DNA from 2 places in the Clostridium sp. AN503 genome. Region 1 is predicted to be linked to the other one. Evidence: a T-box and tRNA genes for the amino acid it is inferred to sense, from the RefSeq annotation. Region 1 holds a T-box; the other holds one or more tRNA genes.

Region 1 (3,898 bases):
TCAGGTAAGTGATCTCGTACGCCACCTGCTGGGTGATCATCGCCCAGGTTGCGCAGTAGACCGCATCTCCCACCGGGACCGCACAGCAGAAGCAGACCCCCGCTGCGCAGAGCAGGAAATGACAGGACGCCTGAAGTATAATATGGTCCGGAAGGAATATGCTGGTAACAGTCAACGCCGCGCTGCCGGCCAACACCATTGCAAAGAGCCTCAGACCGTAACGCGGGCGGTGCTTTAGCGGCCACATGTAAAGAATGCACGCCGCCCAGATTGTCAGATTCAATTCACTTACAAACCACATCATATTCCCATCCCCATATAATCCGTAAGCGCCGACAGAAACGCAGTCTTGTTCCTCCGGCTGATCTCCAGTTCATCCCCGGCTACGATCACAATATTTTTCCGGATCTCCGAAACATAGCTGAGATTGACCAGATACCAGTGGTTGCAGCGGACAAAATGGCACTCCCTAAGCTGCTCCTCCGCTCCCTGCAGCGTTCCGCGCACCACAAAAACGCCGTCCTCCGTGTAGTAATGGAGCATCCGGTTCTGTACCTCCACATAGTGGATCCGGTCCGCCTTCAGCCGCCTGATCCCGTCGGGCAGGCTTAAGAGGATCTCCTCCGGCTGGCGCTTCTTCACCCGGGAGACCGCCCTGTCCAGGCGCACAGAAAATGTATAGTAATTGATCGGCTTCAGCACATAATCCAAAGCCCCCACCTCATAGCCGTTGATCGCATACTGGGCCATGTTGGTGATAAAGACAAGGACCACATCCTGATCCTGCTTCCGGATCTCCCGCGCCGCCTCCATCCCGTCCATCTCATTCATCTCGATGTCCAGCAGGATGATATCATAACCGGAACGGTAATCCTCCAGAAGCTCCTTCCCGTCATGGAAAACCGCCGTCTGGATGTCACGGTTCTTTTCCTCTGCATACTGCGCAATGTATTCCTGGATCTGGTCGATATAAACCTGCTCATCGTCCACGACAGCAATCTTAAGCATCCGCTCTTCCTCCCCGGTCATTTTTCTTTTTATCTTACCATGAAAATTCTCCTGTTTCCATAAAAACAGAAAAAAAGACATTCCGCCAGCCTCCATTCCAAGCTGGCAGAATGCCCTCCAACACCTGACAGGCGCGTCTTAATACGCCCTGCCCCAGTAAACCATCTTTTTCGCGGGTTTTCCGCAGCAGACACAATGATCCGAAAGCTGTTCCTGCTTAAACGGCATGCAGCGGGAAGTCGCCGCCGTGTCTTCCTTGATCTTCTCCTCACATGCAAGGTCGCCGCACCACATGGCCTTTACAAAGCCCGGCTTCTCATTGATGGTCTTGACAAACTCATCATAAGTGACAGCCTCATAGGTATGTGCGTCGCGATGGGCTCTTGCCCGCTCAAGCATGTCGTGCTGAATCGTTTCCAGCAGCTCGCCGACCTTAGCGCCGATCTCATCCAGGGAGACTGTTATCTTCTCATGAGTATCACGGCGCACTAAAACCGCCTCGTTGTTCTCTAAATCCCTCGGGCCGATCTCCACACGGACCGGGATGCCGCGCATCTCGGACTCACTGAACTTCCAGCCCGGGCTCTTGTCGGAGTCATCCACCTTCACGCGGAAGCCGGACAGCACGTTCTTAAGCTCAAATGCCTTGTCAAGCACGCCCTCCTTCTGCTGCTGGATCGGTACGATCATAACCTGGGTCGGGGCGATGCGGGGCGGCAGTACCAGCCCGTTGTCATCTCCATGCACCATGATGATCGCGCCGATGATGCGGGTGGACATGCCCCAGGAGGTCTGGTGCACATACTGAAGGGAATTGTCCTTCGCCGCATACTGGATCTCAAACGCCTTCGCAAATCCGTCGCCAAAGTTATGGCTGGTGCCGGACTGCCAGCGCCTTACCGTCATGCATCAGTGCCTCGATGGTGTAAGTAGCCTCTGCGCCTGCGAACTTCTCTTTGTCGGTCTTCTGGCCCCGGATGACCGGGATCGCCAGGACCTCCTCACAGAAATCGGCGTAGACATTCAGCATCTGGGTTGTGCGCTCCTCGGCCTCCTCAGCCGTGGCATGGGCCGTATGGCCCTCCTGCCACAAGAACTCCCTGGAACGGAGGAAGGGACGCGTGGTCTTCTCCCAGCGGACTACGGAGCACCACTGGTTGTATACCTTCGGCAGGTCACGGTAAGACTGGATATCCTTCGCATAAAAATCACAGAACAAGGTCTCAGAGGTCGGGCGTACACAGATGCGCTCCTGCAGCTCATCCAGGCCGCCGTGGGTCACCCACGCAACCTCCGGCGCAAAGCCCTCCACATGATCCTTCTCCTTGTTAAGCAGGCTCTCCGGGATAAACAGCGGCATGTACACGTTCTCCACACCGGTCTCCTTAAAACGGCGGTCCAGCTCATGCTGGATGTTCTCCCAGATCGCATAACCAGCCGGCTTGATGACCATACAGCCCTTCACGCTGGCGTAGTCGCAAAGCTCCGCTTTCTTGACCACATCGGTGTACCACTGGGCGAAATCCACATCCATGGATGTGATCGCCTCCACTAATTTCTTATCCTTTGCCATAACAATGCTCCTCTCTCCTATTCGATTATATAAAAATGATTGGGTAAATGAAAAAGCCATCCGGTCCCTGCCATGCGCATATCAGCTGCACAATGACAAGGGACCGAATGACCAGATAAATTCGGCGGTACCACCCTGATTAGCCCTTCCGGCCTATGCCAGCGTCCGTCCATGACGGCCTCCGGTATCCAAAAGCGCTCTCTTTTTCATCCGCTAACGCCGGATCTTACGTTGCAGTTCTCTGCAAAACTCCAGGGCCGGTTCAGCGCTCAGTGACACAAAAAGCCTCTCACCAAATGGCCTTCTCTCTGCATGTGTATGACGGCTTACTAATCCCCTTCACAGTCTTTCCATTATAAGGCAAACGCCCGTATGCTTGATTCTACGCCATTTCCGGGGCTTTGTCAAGGGTTAAAACCTCTTGTGTTTCCGCATCTGGCTGTCCACTTTACTTTGCCTCGTTTATTTGTTATGATAAAACCACTAATGATACGGAGAATTCATATGGCAAAAGGAAATGGCAGTCTTAAAAACATTGTATATCAAAAGACCCTGGACGGGATCATCCAGGGAGAATATAAAGCGAACCAGATCATCAATGAATCGGAGCTGGTAGAAAAGTATGGCTTCAGCAAGTCCCCGGTACGGGAAGCCCTGATCTCCCTGTGCAACGACGGGGTGCTGCGGAACCTGCCCCGGTATGGTTACGAGGTGATCCGCCTCACCAGCAGGGATGCGGAGGATATCCTGCGGTTCCGGTTCCTGCTGGAGAGCGGATTCCTGCGTGATTGCTATGAATCCATCACCCAGGCTCAGCTGGAAGAACTGTACCGGCTGGACGATTTGTGCAACGCATCCGTGGACGATATGTGGCTCCACTGGGAGCACAACACCAATTTTCATTTAGCGCTGCTCTCCTGCGCCCGGAACGAATATGCCTGGGACCAGCTCAAACGCTCCATGGGCATTTTAAAACGCGCCTACGCCCAGTTCTATTGGGACAAATGGGACAAGGAATACAATCCCATCGACATGCGCTACCACCGTGATATCCTGGACTGTATCGAAAAGAAAGATATCGAAGGCGCCACCAAAAAACTGGAGCTGGACCTGCGGGAGTTTAAAAGCGTCTAAACGCAGGCATACCTCCGGGTTGACAAAAAAGCAGAAACCAGATAAAATGATAGCAAGTACTTGCATGGAGGTGCCCCCTTGGACGATACCAGTCAAAGAATCATCGATGCAACCATGTCCCTGATCCGTGATAAAGGCTATGTTGCAACCACCACAAAGGATATTGCCAATCTGGCAAAGGTC
Region 2 (3,898 bases), 670 kb from region 1:
TATATGGAGTCCTGCCAACTGCGACCACCACCTGGCTGGCCTTGATCTGGCTGGTCTCCCCGGTATTATGATCTAAAAGATGACAGGTCAGTCCATCCTCCTTTGTGATCTCTTCCACAGTCGTATTGCAGTGGATGGAAATGCCCTTCTGAGCCAGCTGCTCCTCCAGAGCCGTTGCAACCTCCACATCCATCGGCCCCAGCAGGTGACTGCCCTTCTCCACGATCGTGACTTTTGCACACAACGCCTGGAAGATCGTCGCAAACTCCACGCCGATCACACCGCCGCCCAGGATCACGATCCGGTCATAATTCCAGTTAGGCACCGCCAGCAGCCGGTCGCTGTTGATCACGCCCGGCAGATCGATCCCCGGAATCTTTGGCATCACAGGCTTTGCTCCGGTGGCAATGATAATGTTCCTGGCATGGAAATACTCCCGGCCATTCTCATTTTTCACTTCAACCGTCTTTTCCCGGCGTATGGTGGCTGTCCCTTTCACAAAACCAATCCCATTCTGCTTAAACAGCTTCTCGATCTCCCCGCGGTACTGCTTGACGGAACGCTTCTTGTAATCCTGCATCTTGGCAAAATCAAAAGAAATAAAATCAGTAGACACCCCGAACTCATCGCACTGCTGCATCATAGAAAAAATATTGGATGCGTGAAGCAGCGCCTTAGTCGGGATACATCCCCGGTTAATACATACTCCCCCCAACTTGTCCTGGTCGATCACAACGACCTTCATGCCAAACCCGGCTGCCTTCAGCGCTGCCGTATATCCGCCCGGTCCCGCGCCGATGATCACTAAATCACAGTTTACTGCCATTGTCCCTACTTCCTTCCCCTTAAAGTTCCATAATCTTTTAGATCAAACGCCTCAGATCAGCCCCAGATGGACGCAGGCATTCCAGATCCCATCCTCGCCAATAGGCGTCGTCACATAATCAGCCACCTGTTTTAACGCTTCAATACTGTTGCCCATGGCAACTCCGATCCCGGCTGTGCGCACGATCTCATAATCATTCATGCTGTCGCCGAAAGCCACCGTATGCTCCAGCGGGATCCCATAATACTCGCAGAGACGCTTAAGCCCTTCTGCCTTGGATGCCTCCCGCTCCACGATATCCGCGCCCTCGCCGCTGGAAAACATGGGCAGCTTCAGCTCCGGAAACTCCGCCTCCACCTGCTTTGCCCCCTGCTCCCTGCCGAGATAGACCAGGGTCCGCACCTCCATGTCAAGCAGCTTCCAGGGGTCCTTAAAGACACGTCCCGTCTCCCCCCAGCGCCGGATATCCTGCTCTCTCACCACCTCCGGGTTCATATAATAGTCCTCCGTCCCGGCAGTTAGCCCCACGGCAAAATTCCTTCCCTCGGCAAATTCCAGAATCCGTCTTACCAGATCCTTATTCATGGTGTGGTGATAAATCATCTGATCCCCCACCGTCACCTTGGTACCGTTTAAATGGATCACCGCATCCGGCTCCACCAGTTCCCTCAGCCCGGCGCTGAACTTGCTGTCTAAATCCCGGCCGGTAGCGATGGCAATGTAATACTGCTCCCGCAGCCGGTCGATAGCCCGATATGCACTGTCCGGTATCCTGGAAGCTGAATGATCCAGAAGCGTCATATCCATATCAAAACTGATAATTCCCTTCATTTCTCAAAATTCCTCTCATTTATCCTAAAGATAATGATAACAAATAAAAAACCTGCTGTAAACCTCTTTTCAAAATGGAAATTATCTGCTATAATAAGCTGGTTGCCGAACATCGGGGTATGGCGTAGCTTGGTAGCGCGCTCGGCTGGGGGCCGAGAGGTCGCAGGTTCAAATCCTGTTGCCCCGATTACTGCAAGGTCAATAAAACACGGGAAATCCTGACATCTGTTATGGATTTCCCGTGTTTTATTTTATACTAATGTATTTCATTTATAATTCCAGTCCTTACAGGGCGCCGTGCTCCTTCAGCCAGCCTTCAATGGCATCCCGGTTCGCTGGATTTACTACGCTGCTGACTTCCCTGCCATCCCGGAACAGGATCAGCGTTGGGATCGTCATCACCTGAAACTGCTCTGCCAGCTCCGGATCTGCATCGATATCAAGCCCAACCACCTTGATCTTACCTTCAAACTCCTGCCCCATTTTTACCACAGTCGGCTCCAGACGGCGGCAATAGCCGCACCAGGGCGCCTTAAAATCAATCACTACCGGAACTGCCGAATCTAATACTTCCTCTTTAAAGTTCTTGCCTGTTACATCAATCATGTTATGATCTCCTTTCAATCCTTCCAGAATAGTTTAAGCATTTCCTGCTGCATGCATTCCCTCTTTGTCCTTGAAAAGCTCCTGTTCCACATCTGTCACTGTAATAGTGTCCAGGTAATCATTGCAGCGGTGGTTCATCTCTTCATAAAGCCCATCTATATAACCGCTCATACCGCAGGCTACACGGCAATTCTTATCCGGGTCTCCGCTCCGCCAGCCTGCATCGGCAAATTTGGTGTCCAGAGCCCTGCTGATCTCCCCCAGCGTGATCGTGCGTCCCATCTCATAGGAATATCCGCCTGAAAAACGTCCTTCCCTCGTCTCCACCAATCCCGCCTTTTTAAGCTGTGCCATGACCCGCCGTACCCGGCCGGGATTCGTGCAGATATTGTCCGCCAGTTCCTCACTGCGCTGGGTCGTCCCCTTATGGTGCAGGTACACCAGCGCATGGAGTCCTACGATAAAATCGCTGTTCAATTTGCTTCACCACCTTCTGTCTCATACGGCCAGTCCACAATGCCGCCAAAATCATAAATATTAGTATATCCCATCTTCACCAGCTTGTCTGATGCCTGCTTGCTGCGGACCCCGGTACGGCAGTGCACCAGAATCGCCGCATCCTTGTCCGGCAATTCCTCCGGCTGCTCCTCACCGATCGACTCATTGGGTACCAGGACCGCTCCCGGAATGTGTGCCTGCTCATATTCCTCTGCCCTGCGTACATCCACGACCGTCACATCTCCTGAATCCATCATCTCCTTTGCTTCTTCAGCCGTTATCTTGTGATAGGCACTGCCTGACTCTTCTGGAGCTGCGGCTGCCGTTCCTTTATGGGACCGGGTACAGGCAGCCAGCAGGAGCGCTGCAGCCACCGAAAGCCCGATTGCTATATACCGGTTCATAAAATACCTCCTTATCATCCTGTTTACCTGCCCTCTTATGGGCCGGCCCAAACTGTTACTTTTTTTCTCTCAGTTCATACTGATATGATATCAGTAACAGTTCAATCTGTCAAGCTCTTTTTGGATTTTTTCATTTTTTATTAGAAAAAACAAAAAGCCCTGAACCTCTACAGGTTCAAGACCATACGCCCGGAGCTTATCCTCTTTTGGACTTATCCGGTTTTGATACTTTCGCTTTGTGTTCCACCAGCCGGAGCGTGTTCGCGGGATATTCAATGTGTGAGACCGGACACCTCCGATACAGGGAACTTCCCTGCACTCCTCCCGGAACTGGCGAAATAGTGGAGACGACGGGATTCGAACCCGCGACCTTTGCGTTGCGAACGCAACGCTCTCCCAGCTGAGCCACGTCCCCTTAACATAGCTGTGTGATACCCGACACTGGGTATCACACAGGAAAAACAGTGGAGACAACAGGGCTCGAACCTGCAACCCCATGCGTGTGATGCATGTGCTCTCCCAGCTGAGCTATGCCTCCGTAACTTATTTTAGCACTTATGGCAGATTTTGCAACCCTTTTTTCAAAATATTGATAAAATTCCTGTAAATTCATAACAGTCCATACGGCTCATCTTCTTGACCGAAACACCCGCCGTGGATTGAATCCACAGCGGGTATCACGCTCTTACTCAAAGTAATCCTTATATTCAACCTCAATAGCATATTTCATGCG

The links. The T-box of region 1 lies ahead of proS (proline--tRNA ligase). A T-box ahead of a tRNA ligase gene usually reads a tRNA of that ligase, here a tRNA-Pro.
Region 2: it encodes a tRNA-Pro, which carries the amino acid that the T-box ahead of proS (proline--tRNA ligase) is inferred to sense. The anticodon was not compared.

The regions. Positions count from the first base shown of each region.
Region 1 covers NZ_JBFDTP010000002.1:322,169-326,066, reverse strand. Annotated here, with positions in the region: gene AB1I67_RS08670 (ATP-binding protein) at 1-304, opposite strand, end outside; gene AB1I67_RS08665 (LytTR family DNA-binding domain-containing protein) at 301-1,008, opposite strand; partial or broken gene proS (proline--tRNA ligase) at 1,147-2,581, opposite strand; T-box leader at 2,677-2,933, opposite strand; gene AB1I67_RS08655 (GntR family transcriptional regulator) at 3,086-3,715, shown strand; gene AB1I67_RS08650 (TetR/AcrR family transcriptional regulator) at 3,794-3,898, shown strand, end outside.
Region 2 covers NZ_JBFDTP010000002.1:994,766-998,663, reverse strand. Annotated here, with positions in the region: gene lpdA (dihydrolipoyl dehydrogenase) at 1-826, opposite strand, end outside; gene AB1I67_RS11870 (HAD family hydrolase) at 878-1,657, opposite strand; tRNA gene AB1I67_RS11865 (tRNA-Pro) at 1,771-1,844, shown strand; gene AB1I67_RS11860 (thioredoxin domain-containing protein) at 1,943-2,263, opposite strand; gene AB1I67_RS11855 (Rrf2 family transcriptional regulator) at 2,297-2,740, opposite strand; gene AB1I67_RS11850 (rhodanese-like domain-containing protein) at 2,737-3,165, opposite strand; tRNA gene AB1I67_RS11845 (tRNA-Ala) at 3,508-3,580, opposite strand; tRNA gene AB1I67_RS11840 (tRNA-Val) at 3,631-3,703, opposite strand; gene AB1I67_RS11835 (GntR family transcriptional regulator) at 3,851-3,898, opposite strand, start outside.